2 regions of the Allohahella marinimesophila genome follow, and region 1 is predicted to be linked to the other one. Evidence: predicted binding sites of a transcription regulator. Region 1 holds the regulator's gene; the other holds the start of a gene.
What was found. The regulator PhoB, encoded in region 1, activates phosphate uptake and scavenging genes when phosphate is short. The targets are predictions, from matches to a motif close to TGTCATANNNNTGTCANA.
Positions count from the first base shown of each region.

Region 2: phnC (phosphonate ABC transporter ATP-binding protein) is a predicted target of PhoB. The motif match lies at 3,282-3,299, and genes of this name have one in related genera.

Region 1 covers NZ_BAABBO010000014.1:96,005-103,440, reverse strand. The annotation lists gene cysZ (sulfate transporter CysZ) at 1-710, shown strand, start outside; gene phoR (phosphate regulon sensor histidine kinase PhoR) at 676-1,989, opposite strand; gene phoB (phosphate regulon transcriptional regulator PhoB) at 2,018-2,710, opposite strand; gene ubiA (4-hydroxybenzoate octaprenyltransferase) at 2,822-3,676, opposite strand; gene ABD735_RS15490 (chorismate--pyruvate lyase family protein) at 3,683-4,240, opposite strand; gene ABD735_RS15485 (hypoxanthine-guanine phosphoribosyltransferase) at 4,262-4,822, opposite strand; gene ABD735_RS15480 (rubredoxin) at 5,003-5,167, shown strand; gene ABD735_RS15475 (FAD-dependent oxidoreductase) at 5,164-6,447, shown strand; gene ABD735_RS15470 (OmpA family protein) at 6,398-7,436, opposite strand, start outside.
Region 2 covers NZ_BAABBO010000011.1:302,240-309,675, forward strand. The annotation lists gene phnF (phosphonate metabolism transcriptional regulator PhnF) at 1-425, opposite strand, end outside; gene phnE (phosphonate ABC transporter, permease protein PhnE) at 472-1,269, opposite strand; gene phnD (phosphonate ABC transporter substrate-binding protein) at 1,283-2,296, opposite strand; gene phnC (phosphonate ABC transporter ATP-binding protein) at 2,347-3,174, opposite strand; gene ABD735_RS13605 (aminoacetone oxidase family FAD-binding enzyme) at 3,329-4,591, opposite strand; gene ABD735_RS13610 (FAD-dependent oxidoreductase) at 4,611-6,311, opposite strand; gene ABD735_RS13615 (hypothetical protein) at 6,437-7,436, shown strand, end outside.

The sequences.
Region 1 (7,436 bases):
TCAACCTCATCGTGTTTTCCGTGCTCACCTATGCTGCTGTGACCTATACGGATCTTTGCTTTGCCTGGCTAATGGGGTTTATGCCTGAATGGCTGCTTTTCCTGGAGTGGCTATTGTGGCTGGTGTTCGGCGTTCTATTGTTGCTGGTGTATTCCCAGACCTTCGTATTGTTGGCCACCCTCGTTGGCGCCCCTTTCTACGCCATTCTGGCCGAACGGGTTGAACAGCAGGAGCGGGCCGCTCGAGGTGGTCCAGTTGAAAAGAGCATTACGCAGCCGAATACTGTAGCGCAGTTGGTAAAGGTGTTGCCTCTGGCGCTGGCGAGGGAGACGCGAAAGCTGATGTATTACCTGCCCAGGGCGCTACTCCTGCTGATCGTATCTTTCATACCCGGCATCAATACGGTGGCCCCTCTGTTATGGCTTGCTTTCTCAATGTGGATGCTGGCGGTGGAGATGGTCGATTATGCCGTTGATCAGAATGGTCTTCCCTTCATACGTGTGTTGACGGTGCTGAAGCGAGCCCGGATGACGAGTTATGGCTTTGGAGGCACTGCCTTGGCAGCGACCTATGTGCCGATACTGAATCTCTTCATACTGCCGGCAGCAGTTGCCGGTGGCGTGCTGTTCTGGCTGGATAGTCAGGGTGTGACCGATACCACTCCGGCGACGCCAGCTAGTGCACCTCCAGAGCGACTTCGGGCTCCCTGATACGCTCGATGGGGAACAGACAGGCAAAACAGCTGCCTTCACCAGGGCGGCTGCTGATATCCAGCCTGGCATCGTGGTTGAGCAGTACGTGCTTGACTATGGCCAGGCCCAGACCCGTGCCACCGGTGCCCGTGTGCCGTGATGGATCGGCACGGTAGAAGCGTTCGGTCAGCCGCGGAATATGGATGCTGTCGATGCCTATGCCGGTGTCTGTAACGCTCAGCACCGCATGGCGTTTGGTCAAATGCCACCGGATATCGATACATTTACCCTCGGGCGTGTATTTGACGGCGTTGAGTACCAGGTTCGAGAATGCGCTGTGAAGCTGGGTTTCGTTACCGTACAACCTGGCATCGCTCTCCACCGCCAGGCTTATCTTCAGCACCTTGTCTCCGGCTACCACCTTCGCCGAATCGAGAATACGCAGGAGCAGGTCATGCATGTTCACTGGCAGTTGACGAATTTCGCCGCCTTCATTCTCGATTTTCGACAGCAGCAGCAGGTCGGTCACCAGTGCCTCCATACGTCGTGCCTGGGTCTGCATCTGTGAGAGCGCACGTTGCCGGCGAGGGGCAAGATCGGCCCCGGTATCGATGAGCGTTTCGAGATATCCGCTGATAACGGTGAGGGGTGTCCTGAGTTCATGCGACACATTCGAGATGAACACCTGGCGTACACTTTCAAGTTGCTTGAGCTGGGTCACATCCTGAATCACGATCAGCCGGTCGTCTTCACCGAAGAGGGTGATGTGCACCTTCAGCTGCATCTGTGGTTTTTTGGGTGCGCTGAGCAACAAGGGATCGTCGTAGGCTTTTGAAAAGAAATACTGCTTGAAGCTGGGGTCCCTGACCAGATAGTGAATGGTCTGGCCGGTATCGTTTGGCTTGCGAAGGCCAAGCATGTCTGCCGCAGCGCTGTTCCACCAGTCCATGACACCGTCGCTGTTGGTCAGAATGACCCCGTCTTTCAGGGCATTGGTGGACTGCTGGATACGATTGAGCAGGGCCTGTAATCGGGCCTGCGCTTTGGAGTGTTCGGCCTGAAGGCGAAGGATCGAGTCGAAAATCCGACCCCAGAGGCCGTGACTTTCAGGAGGCTCGGATTCACCTGGCTGCTGAAGCCAGCTAGCCAGGCGATACACCTGGCGCAAGCTCCAGAGCAAGTAGAGCACTATTGCAGCGAAGGTCAGTGCCAAAGGCTGCCCGATGAGCAGGCCCAGTGGCAGGATGACCAGGAAAAAAATGACCAGAGGCTGAACGATCAGCTCAGAAATTTTCAATCGTTACTACCCATAGCCATCGCTGTCCTCATGCCGCCTTTGTCGAGAAGCGATAGCCTGTGCCGCGAACCGTCTGTATCAGTGAATAGTGGTTGGGTTCAAGGGCCTTGCGAAGTCGTCTGATATGCACATCGACCGTGCGTTCCTCGACATACACATTGCCACCCCAGACCTGGTCCAGCAGCTGGCCACGGGTATACACGCGCTCCTGGTGCGTCATGAAGAACTGCAGGAGCTTGTATTCGGTTGGCCCCATCGCAACAGCCTGATCATTGATCGTCACCCGGTGACAGACCGGATCGAGCTTGAGATCATTGATCTCGATCGGAGTTTCCATGCCAGCCACAACGGTGCGGCGCAGTACCGCCTTCAGACGTGCTACCAGCTCACGAGGAGAAAAAGGCTTGGTGATGTAATCATCCGCACCAACTTCCAGCCCCTGAACCTTGTTATCCTCTTCGGTCTTGGCGGTGAGTATGATCAGGGGAATGTCCGCCGTTCCCCCGTCCCGTTTCAACCGGCGCGCAAATTCGATACCGCTCGTTCCAGGCAACATCCAGTCGAGCAGGATGATGTCCGGCCGATGGTCCACGATAATACTATGGGCCTCAGCAGCATCGCCGGCTTCCCAGTAACCGTAATCGGCCATTTCAAGTGCAACAGCAATCATCTCTCGAATTGCAGGTTCGTCGTCGACAATCAGAACATTCTTGTTTGGCATTCCTCGCTCCAGTCAGGCAAAGCAGCTGGGGACCATTACAGCGAGGAAGTATGACACTTTAATGACAGATGCGCCCGTCAGGTGCTGAAACATGGAAAATCATTGCCGTGATCAGCTGAGTGCCACTAGTGTTCCAGCAAAAATAGCGAGACCGACAAAATTATTGTTTTTGAAGGCCTTGAGACACATGTCCCGTTCCCGATAACGTATTAGATGCTGCTGATACACGAACAGGGTGGCCGCGATCACTACCGCGAGGAAATAGGCGGCGCCGAGCGCATTGGTGACACCAATGATGATCCAGACAAGCACGCAGAACGATTGCAGGGCGGCGATGATCATCTTGTCTGCTTCAGCAAACAACACCGCCGTCGACTTCACGCCAATGCGAAGATCATCGTTCCGATCCACCATGGCATATTCTGTATCGTAGGCGACCGTCCAGATGATGTTGCCCAACATGAGCCAGATAGCAGTTTCACCGACAGGGACGCCTTCTGCAGTGAAAGCCATGGGTATGCCAAACGAGAAAGCGATGCCAAGCACCACCTGGGGAAAATGGGTGTAACGCTTCATGAAGGGATACAGCATGGCGACTCCGAGCGCGCCAAAAGCCAGCTTGATGGTGGCTGGGTTGGTCAGGAGCACGAGCAGAAACGCCAGCGCAATGAGCGCGAGGAAGCAGGCCCAGGCGTGATAGCTCGTCAACCGACCTGTGGCCAGAGGGCGTTCTGTCGTGCGCGCCACGTGGCCATCAATGTTGCGATCCGCAAAATCGTTGATGACACAGCCTGCAGATCGCATCAGCGCGACGCCTGCCGTGAAAATCAGGATGTTGGCCAGGGTTGGCTGCCCGTCGCCAGCGAGCCAAAGGGCTGTCAGAGTGGGCCAGAGCAACAGCAGGATCCCCACTGGCTTGTCCAGGCGCATAAGCTGAACAAAGGCCAGGGCCTTGTCACGATTCACAGACGGCTACTCCTCTGTTGTGCAAAAGTTGAAATCCCCGGCGAAGAACTCGGCTACTAAAATAGGTTTCTGGTTCGGGAAAAACAAGGACCTGCGAGCGTGTAGCCTCTCCGATCCTGGCATCGACGTACGGACCTGGGCTACTTCGATGTCGCCTCGTGCCACGCCGCAGCCGCTGAACAACACATCGGCCAACGGTCTTTCATTCAGCGTGAGCAAACGACGATTGCTACCGGCCAGGCTGCTCCAGGGAATGACGGTTCGAGCATAGACGGCTGCGTGACCATCGCAGCAGAGGATGACCTCCCTGACGATGGCCGTATGCACCCGCACATTGCAGGCGCTGGCAAAGATACGGCGCTCATGGTTATAGATACTTCGGGTTTCGGAGGCGAGCCTGATCACCCTGAACGTTTCGGCGCGACGCTTGAGTCTTGCCGTCAGTGAGCCCCGGTCCAGCAACCATCGTAATTCATCGGGGTAGCGATTCCGGTTCGTGATTTGCTGGCCCTGTCGCCAGCGAACGCCAGCGAGGGCCAGCGGAAGAGATGTCGTCAGTTGCAAGTTTCGGCCCCGGAAACAGCGTTAGAGATCGTCCGGATGCACCGCATGGATGCCGCCCGTATTTCGCCAGTAGCCACGATAATCCATACCCGAGCCGAATACATAGCGGTCTGGCACCTGCAGGCCAGTAAAATCACAGCGCTGCCCTGGAAAGGCCTTGCGGTCGTGAGTCTTGTCGACCAGAACAGCGGTATAGACGGCCTGAGCTCCAAGCTCCTGAAGATGTCTCTCCACTTCAGCGAGGGTATGTCCTTCATCGAGAATGTCATCGATAACAACTACGGTGCGATCTTTCACATCCTGCTGCGGCGGCACTTTCCACTGCAGGGTGTCGCCCGAGGTGGTATTGCGATAGCGGGTGGCATGGAGATAGCTGATTTCGAGTGGAAAATCGAGATGTGCGGCCAGTCGGCCAACGAAGACGACAGCGCCGGTCATGACGGTCATCAGCAGCGGGTTACTGTTCGCCAACTCTGCGGTCATCTCGGCAGCAACCCGGACGATAGCCTGTTCGGTTTCGTCGAAAGTAAAAAGACACTCCGCCCTCTGACGTATTGCCATGAAGTGTTCAAGATCTGTCATGATGTGGGCCTGTCGATTGATGTCGAAAACGACGGATTTAAAATGTAGGATTGTCCTACGATTTCGTCCGGGTCTTCTCTGCCTGTCCTGGCTCGGGGCAGTGTAACCAGAGTCACCGGTTAAATACATGATGAAAGCCAACCCTGAATTGAAGAGGGAATGGCAAGTACGGGAGAAACCATGCGTAAGTGGCAGTGTGTCGTATGTGGATTGGTCTACGACGAGGCTGAAGGCTGGCCAGATGACGGAATAGCGCCGGGCACAACCTGGGAAAATGTGCCGGAGGACTGGATTTGTCCTGACTGCGGCGTTGGAAAGGAAGATTTCGAGATGGTGGAAATGTGAACGACCTGCAACGCCAGCAAAGCCCGAGTGACAAGCCGTTGGTGGTGATCGGTAGCGGCCTTGCCGGCTATACCTTTATCCGCGAATTCAGAAAGCTGGATGCCGACAGAAAGATTCTTCTTCTGACCGCAGATGATGGCCATTCCTATTCGAAACCTCTGCTCTCAACTGGCTTTGCGAAGGGTAAGAATGCGGAACATCTATCCATGGCCGATGCCGGCAAGATGGCTAGCCAGCTCGACATAGACATCCGTACGCATACCCGGGTCACTGCCATCGATCCGGAAGCTCGGCGTCTGGACGCAGGTTTCGAAGGCAGCAGCTCATCGGCTGGTGAGACCATTGAATTCACCGAGTTGGTCTTGGCGCTCGGTGCTGAAGTCGTACGTCCGCCTCTGTCAGGATCGGCGGCCGATGAGGTCCTGAGTGTCAACAGTCTCATGGATTATCGCCGTTTTCGCGAGCGGCTCGTGACTGTGGCGCAACAGCGATGTGCGGAGGGAGCTGTCGATCGGCCCATAAGAATCGTCATCATGGGGTCGGGCCTGATTGGTTGTGAATTCGCAAATGATCTGCTGGCTTCAGTAGACACGAAGTTTACCGTCGATGTGATTTCCCCGGATAGCCGGCCTCTGCAGCGCGCCTTGCCAGAGCAGGTGTCATTGGCGCTTGGGCAAGGCCTGGAAGAGGCTGGGGCACGCTTTCACTGGCAAAGTACAGTCGGTTCGGTGGACCATGTCAGCGAGGCTTCTGCCGGTGGAGGGTCAGCATACTTGGTCTCTGTCGACGGCGGCGAACTGCGCACGCTGCAAGCCGATGTGGTGCTGAGCGCTACCGGGCTTCGGCCACACTCCGCATTGGCCGCGGCAGCCGGGCTGGAGGTCAGTCGAGGTATTGTGGTGGATCGGCAACTGCGAACGTCAAAGGCCGATATTTTTGCGTTGGGCGATTGTGCCGAGGTTGACGGCCACCTGTTGCTGTACGTGCAACCGTTGATGCAGTGCGCGCGTCTGTTGGCCGCCAACCTGGCCGGGGGGCATAACGCCGACCTCAGTTACCAGGCCATGCCGGTTATCGTCAAGACGCCGGCCTGTCCACTGGTGCTGGCGCCGCCCCCTGAAGGGCTGGCTGGTGAGTGGACGGTGGCCGAGGCCGACAGGCTTGATGTGAGGGCACTGTTTCACGACACCGAGGGGAGTCTGCGAGGTTTCGCCCTCAGTGGGCGTCATGTCATTGAGAAGCAGACACTGCTGCGGGACCTGCCCCCGCTCCTTGCCTGACGAGCACTTCGATTCGGCGATTGAAGCGCCTCGCATCTGCGGTGTCATTAGCCGCGAGGGGGGCATCCTCGCCGAGGCCTTCTACCTGAATCCGGGCTTTGGCTATACCGGCCTCGCGGCCAACGAAGTCAGCGACGGCCTGAGCCCGTTCGAGCGACAGTCGCCTGTTGTGGTTGGCTCCACCGCTGCTATCAGTATGGCCTGAGAACACCAGCTCACTGGTAGGGAACTGTTCGATGGCATCGATGAGCTTGTTGAGAAGATTCAGGTTGCTACTGTCGAGAATGGCGGAGTCGTCGTCGAAATTGAAGCCATGTGCTCGAATCAGCAGGCTCCCATTCTGAAGCAGAACGACATCAGCTTCGGTGGGTGAGAACAACGATTCGAGCGCCGCCAGTCGATCAAGGGTGATGCCCCTTGGGGCAAGCATATCGAAGCGCTCAGGCGCGGCAGGTGCCCGGGTGGCAGGTGTGGGGGATGAATCCACGGCTACCGAGTTCGTCACTTCCGCTGTGGCGGGGGCCTGTGCGGCCTGTAGTGTCTTGAAGGCATCTGTAAAGCTGGCAATGGCGCCGGTGAGGCCCTTGCTCCAGTCGAGATCAACATCGACGACTGCGCCTGCGCGTTCGAATCCATCTTCGTAGTAGCGCATCACGTCCTCCAGGCTGGCGTCACGCTTGCGCCAGATCTGAATTTGCTGAGCCATCGTCCTGGCGTGGGCCAGATGCCTCATCGCGTTGTCGGCATGAACCCTGGCTTTGCCTTCGCGCGTCCGGTCTGCCTCCAGCGTAGTCGACGCCAGCAGCAATTCTTCTTCGGCGAGACGCAGTGTCCTCGGCGCGTAATTGTCGATATCATCTCGTCGAGCCTTCTCGAGCGCCTGTTCGACTGCCAGCACAATACTGCTTTTCAGGCTCGAAACGGCGAGGCCCTTATATTTGGCGATCAACAGGCCGACGCTGCCAGGACTAAGCGTTGTCGTTCTGTAG
Region 2 (7,436 bases), on a different contig from region 1:
GCATTCAGGTAATGGCTGATCAGTGTGACCGGGCGACCGTCCACGCTGCGAAGCGTCTCGATCAACTGCACGGGACTACCGGGCGCGATCCACATGGCCTGGGCCAGCGCCTCATCGGCCGTCATCAATTTTCGATCGACAATACTGGCTTCTGCGTGATGGCCGGAGGCTTCGACTGACTCGGTAAATCGTGCTCTTGCCGCGATATCGTATTCCACCGCATGTTCGATAATCTGCGTGCCTCGCCCGTGCTGGCGCAGCAGCATGCCGGCGTCAATCAACTCATCCACGGCTCGGCGGAGGGTATGTCGGTTGATCGAGAAGCGTTGTGCCAGAACAGCTTCCGAGGGCAGATAATCTCCGCTACGAAAGTTCTGTCTGATCTCCTGCTCGAGTGCACGGGCAACTTCCTGATACACAGCCATCAGTAGCTCCCTGCTTGTCTAGACAAGGCTGAGCAAAAAAACAGGCTCATATGAACCTCTTGCGTATGGCCTGTGAAGCGACATCGAGGGCCGACACCACCAGGATAATGATGATCATGATCGCGCAGGTTTGGGCGAACTGAAAACTGCGAATGTTCTCCCAGAGAAGCACGCCAATGCCGCCGGCACCGACCATCCCGACCACCGTGGCCGACCTGACATTCGATTCGAAACGATAGAGCGCGTAGGAGATCCAGAGCGGCATGATCTGCGGAATGACACCAAAGATGACTTCCTGCAGCGCATTCGCGCCAGTGGCCCTGACGCCTTCTACCGGGCCAGGTTCAATCGCCTCGACAGCCTCGGCGAACAGCTTCGCAAGTACGCCGGTCGTGTGAACGAACAGCGCTAACACGCCTGCGAAAGGTCCAAGTCCGACTGCCACCACAAAAAGCATGGCAAAGACGATTTCATTGATGGCCCTGAATGAATCCATGACTCGACGCAGTGGCTGATGAATCCACCACGGGGTTATGTTTTCAGCACACAGAATACCGAAGGGTATGGCGAGAATTACTGCGAGCAGTGTGCCCCAGAGGGCGATTTGCACAGTGGCCACCATTTCTTCCAGATACATCCGCCAATAAGTGAAATCTGGCGGAAAGAAATCAGCCGCAAAGGTGGCCATGTTGCCGCTGTCCGTGATGAGGTCCATCGGCCGCATTTCGGCGCCATTCCAGGACCAGACCAGGACCGCCAGCAGCAGACCCCAGCCCAGCAGGCGGAGCCAGCTGGTTTTCACTGGATCTTTAACGATCGGTGTGGGGGCTGTTACTGGCTGCATGCTGTTTCCCCGACTACTGAATAGCAGCTTGCTGTTTTTCAATCACTGCCTGACGCTGACTCAGCTCATTGAGCTGCTTGTCGATCTCAGCAATCTTTCCGGCTTTCTCGTCTTCAGCCAGGTTGGCATTCTGTTCGAGTTCCTGCTTGGTCTTGAACAGTTCAAGCTGACGGATTGGGAGCAGCTGATAATTGCTTGATTCGATGAAGGGTGCCCACTGAAGAGCAGCCAGAACTTCTTTCTCGGCAGCATCTTCAGTGCCGTAGGTGAGAAAGAAGTCCTTGATCTTCGCCTTCACGTCTTCGGGCAATTCCTTGTTCCAGACAATTGGGTCAGCCGGAATGAGTGGAGACTTCCAGAGAACTTTCAGCTTGGCGTATTGCTCAGGATTGGTGATTTCGAGTCTGCGCATGCTCTCAGTATTGTTGGTCGCTACGTCGAGCTGACCATTGGCAACAGATAGCAGGTTGACTTCGTGGCTGGCATTGACCGTCCGCTTGAACGCTTTCTTGGCATCTACGCCATTCAGGGCAAACACGTAATAGCCTGGGACCAGATAGCCTGATGTAGAGTTTGGATCGCCATTACCGAAATTCAGGTCTTTAGCGTTATCGAGCACGTCCTGCATCGTGTTCAGCTTCTCGTTGTCCTTGCGGGCAATAAGGAGTGACCAGTAGCCAGGATTGCCTTCACTATCCACTGTCTGAGCAAAGATCTCGCCATTGGCACGATCAACGGCTTCCATGGCTGACTTGTTGCCGTACCAGGCCACATCGACCTTGCCGAAGCGCATGCCCTGGATGATGCCGGCATAGTCAGAAGCAAAGAAAGCGTTGACCTCTATGCCCAGCTCTTCCTGCATATCGTCGAGGAAGGGCGTCCAGGTGGACTTGAGGTTCTGTGATGACTCTGTCGAGATGATGCCGAAGTTGATTTCCTCTACCTTTTTGTCTGCAGCCAGTGCAATGCCGCTGGTGGCCACTGCGATGCCGCTGGCGAGTGAAAGTGTGCGAAGCCAATGTTTCATGTCAGTTCTCCTGAACCTGGGTTGAGTCGATTTCTTATGGTGCGAAGTGATCAGGCGATCGCCAGACCACCAGCAATTTTGAGCGGAGCTCTAGCCGGTAGTGCCGGTTCGTCGTTGAAAGTGGTCGTGCCGTAAATGGCGTTAAGGCGTGCGGGGGTCAGCATGGCTGAGGGGCCATCGAACACGATATGGCCGTCCTTCAGTGCTATCGCCCTGGGGCAGAACTTGCAGGCGTAGTCGACTTGATGCAGCGTCACGACAACCGTCTTGCCATCACGCTCGTTGATGTCTGCCAATATCTCCATCACCTTGCGCGAAGATTCCGGGTCGAGCGATGCAATGGGCTCGTCAGCCAGTATCAGTTCAGCTTGCTGGGTGAGGGCGCGGGCGATGGCGACGCGCTGCTGCTGCCCACCGGATAGTCGAGAGGCTCGTTGATTGACGAAGGCATCCATACCGACGCGACGCAATGACTCCAGCGCCAGCGCCTGCTCTTCCTTGGTAAAGAAGCTGAGGCAACCCCGCCAGGTAGAAATCCGTCCCAGCGCTCCGATAAGCACGTTGCTCATGACACTCATGCGATTGACGAGGTTGTATTGCTGAAAGATGTAGCCAATCTTCGAGCGCGTCTGACGCACGTCGGAGTCAAGTTTTCCCTTCACCTGCACCGGGCTGCCGAGTACGTCTATGCGACCCTGTTCGCGGTCACCCTGCGAGAGTCCGGAAAGATGTCGAAGCAGGGTAGATTTGCCGGAACCGGATGGGCCGATAAGGGCCACCATTTCGCCAGGTGCAATAGACAGACTGATATCGTGTAGTGCCTTTCCACCCTTGCCGAAGGTTTTGGATAGATTGGTGACGCGAATAACTGATTCCATAGAGCCTCTCGATGCCAGGCGTCAGATAACGCGACCGGCGTATTGATTCGAAGGGCCCCAGTATCGGGACGGGATGTGACACTGCCATGTCGTCTAGATGACTCATTTATGACAGTGAGATGAAAAGGCTGGAAGTGGGGCGGACAACTCGCGGCTAGAGGCTGGCGGCCAGGCCTCTGCCAGCGAGATAGCCACCGGTCCAGGCGGCCTGAAAATTGAAACCACCGGTCAGGGCATCGATGTCGATGACTTCGCCAGCCAGGTAGAGCCCCGGGAATCGCCGGGCGGCGAAGCTGCGGAAGTCGACTTCGGAACGTGCAACACCGCCAGCGGTCACGAATTCGTCCTTATTGGTGCTCTTGCCGTTGATCTTCAGAAGACTGTTGGTGAGCATATCAGCGAGCCGCTTCGCCTCCTCGCGCCCGAGATCCGCCCAACGTTGATCAGGGGCGACGCCGGCGTGCTCCGCAAGACTGGCAAAGAGTCGCGAGGGCAGCGAGAATGGATTGTTGCCAATTATTTTCTTTTTTGCCAGGGCAGGTCTGGCGAGATTGATCTGATCGATGGCTTCGGGGGTTGAGCATTGGCCAAGCCAGTTGATTCGTAGACCGAATTGATACTGGCAACCAGCCAGTTCTTTGGCGCCCCATGCCGACAATCGCAGGATGGCGGGCCCACTGACCCCACGATGTGTGACGAGGAGTGGGCCATTCGCCTCGATCCCCGACCGTTTATCGGCTGATTCAATCTGCACGTGAGCATTCTGCACGCTCACGCCAGCAAGATCCCGCAAACGGGTATCACGGGTATCGAAGGCAAACAGTGATGGCACCGCCGGCACGATGTCGAGACCCAGCGCCGTCAATGATCGCCAGATGTGGGGACTGCTTCCGGAGCAGACGATGACGGCATCGCCCTCAAAGCGCTCGTGCCCAGCAGTAGAGACACACCAGCTCGATGCCGCATTTTCTGACGTTAATGGTAGCGCCTCGATGCTGCCGACCCTCTGGTTCATCAGCTGCCTGATGCCCAGACGATCAGCAGCTGAGATCAGTGCGTCGATTATTGTCTGGGAAGAATCGGTAACAGGGAACATCCTGCCGTCCGCTTCGGTCTTCAGTGCGACGCCTTCTGCCTCGAACCAGGCGACGGTATCCATGGCGCCGAAGTGGTAGAAGGGGCCGAGCAGTTCTTTTTCGCCACGTGGATAAAAAGCGACGAGATCGCTCGCATCGGGGCAGTCGTGGGTGACATTGCAACGGCCGCCACCAGATATCTTTACCTTGCCCAAGGGTGATGAGCTGCCTTCGAGTATAGTGATGCGCGCTTCGCGTCCTGCCTCTTGAAAGGCAGTCGCCGCAGCAATCGCGGCGAAGTATCCGGCTGCCCCGCCACCAACGATCAGAATTTCCTTCATACTACTTATGCACCGAACATCAGTCTGTCGAATCATTCAGATAACTGTGCACATGCTGAACGCACACAGAACCCTCGCCCACCCCGGAAGCCACCCGTTTAACCGATCCCGAACGCACATCGCCCACTGCAAAGATCCCTTCGATTGAACTTGTGAATGGCGACGACGGCTGCGAACCGTTGACCGCAGCACCAGTCAGCACGAAGCCCTCCTTGTCCAACTGCAGGCAACCGCCGAGCCAGTCCGTATTCGGCACGGCGCCTATCATCACGAATACATTGCGGATCTCATGCGTTTCAGGTGATGCCTGCCCGCGTTTCTGCCAGCTGACCTGTTTCAGAAATCGGTCCCCATCCAGCGCCGTCAATTCGGTCGCAGTATGAACGCTAATGGCTGATGAGTCTTCTATGCGCTGGATCAGATAGTCCGACATGGTCTCGGCCAGCGTGTCGTTCCGAACCAGCATATACACATGCCTGGCGTGTCGTGACAGAAAGACGGCAGCCTGGCCGGATGAGTTTCCTCCGCCGACCACGACCACGTCTTCACCGGTGCAGAGCTGGGCTTCCATCGCTGTGGCAGCATAGTGGATGCCCTGGCCTTCATACTGGCTATAGTTCGGCAGGTCGAGGGTCCGGTAGGTCGCACCCGAAGCAATTACGATGGCTCGGGCCGTCACCGAACATTCGTCTGCGATATGGATGGCAAAGGGACGTGTCGAGCAGTCTAGGCGGCTGGCGGCACGCGAGACAGCAAACCGTGCACCGAATTTCTGCGCCTGAATCCAGGCCCGGCCCGCCAGCGCCTGGCCCGAAATCCCGACCGGGAACCCAAGATAGTTTTCAATTTTGGAGCTGGTGCCCGCCTGACCGCCGGGTGCTTCGACCTCGATAACCAGCGTATTGAGACTTTCGGACGCAGCATACACGGTGGCTGAAAGGCCCGAGGGGCCGGCGCCGACCACTACGAGATCATACACCTCGTCTTTTTCCAGGTGTTCAGTGAGGCCCAGCTGATCGGCAAGTTCCGGATTGCTCGGCTGGTAAAGTACTGCCTGACGGGGGCTGACGACGACCGGTAGCCGTGACATGTCGATGCAATGACTGCTGGCAAACCGTTCAGCCTCGGGCGACCCGTCGGCAGGCAGCAAGTGGTTCGGATAGCCGTTGCGCTCAAGAAAGCGTCGAATCCGCAGGGCTTCGCCCTCGTTGTCTTCAGCGAAAACAGTTACGCCTGCCTGTTCATGATTGATAACACCGGTACGGCGAAGAATCAGCGCGCGCATGATCTTGTCGCTGATAGCCTGCTCAGTGCTCATCATCCTGTAGAACTGACTGCGCGAAATGCGCAAGAGCTCACTCGGCTCAGCTGCGCGGCCGCCCACGAGCACCATGCGGTCATTGAACAGATCGAGTTCGCCGCTGAACTGTCGAGCCGTGTGCAATGCGAACACGTGCGGCACGTTTTCGGTATCGAGCTCGAAAATCTCAATGGCGCCGCTCAGTACCAGCAGGAAATCGACCCCACGGTCGCCGCGCGAAAACAGGATGTCGCCCTGGCCGTAATGTTCAACGCAGCCATACGGCCTCAGACGCTCGATCTCTTCATCATCGAGTTGGGGGAATGTCTGCTGCTCTCTTGCATAAGGGTCGCTTGGATCGAGCGCATCATGCAAGTTCGCATCAACCGTTCTCGCCCGGGAATCGTTGTTGCGGGTCATGACCAGGCCTCTCTTGAGCATTGTTGTATGTGCCGATGACTGGCAGACGGCCTGCATGGTAGCATTCGCGCCCGAGTTGGCGAGGTAAATGCCGCAAGCCAGCGCCTAATTTCTGCAAGGTCGACATGCGTACGATGCGAGCAAAGCAAAGTCTTACTATCCTCCTGAATCGAAGTATTGAACATCCCTACGTCACCACCTTCGTGCTCTGCCTGCTTGGCGCGCTGATCAAGATACTATTGGTGAGCTATCCGCTCAGTAGCGATGGTGCCCTGTATCTGACCGTCGCCAGAGTCTTCTCCCAGGAAGGCTTCGATGCTGCCCTCGCGCTGTACTATTACCCGTTTCTCTCGATACTGATCTCGCTGGTGAGCGATGTTACCGGAATGAGCCTGCTCCATGCAGGGCAGCTGGTTTGCGTGGGGCTGGCTACGCTGACGAGTCTGAGCTTCGTTTATATAGTCAGGCAGCATGATCGCGGATGGGCGACGACCCTGGCGGCTATATTGCTCATCGTGCTGCTCCCCCAGCTCAATGAACTCAAGGAGCAGGTCTACCGGGATTTCGGGCTATGGGCCTTTACACTGGCTGCGCTTGCCAGCCTGATTCACTTCGAGCGGGGGGCAACCAGATGGTTCTTCCTGCTGTGGTTCGTGTTGCAGTGTCTTGCAGGTCTGTTCAAGCAGGAAGGCTTCGTGCCCCTGTTGGCGCCATTCGTACTGGCCTTTACGGGCGGCAGCCGGACCCGTGTGTTCCGTTCCCCCCTCGTGTTGATGAGCGGACTGATCATTGGTGCTGTCGTTGGCTTGCTGTATTACCTCAATCGCCATGATCTGCACTGGGCACTGCAATACACCGATCGACTCGGCAGCATCCCGGAACACATTACGAGCCAGGCGGCGATCCTTGGTGAGACTGTACTCAACCAGTATTCGGATCGCCACGCCACAGGTCTCTATCTCTGGATGCTCGCAGTTCTGCTGCTGCTATCTTTGATCAAGGCCTTCAAGACTGCAGTCATCATTCCGGTCTTGTATCTGCTGTCCATGGCTTGGCGCAACAGTTCAATAGCGCCTGCCCTGAAAGCCTACATCGTGCTGGTAGCACTACCGGTCATCATGTTCT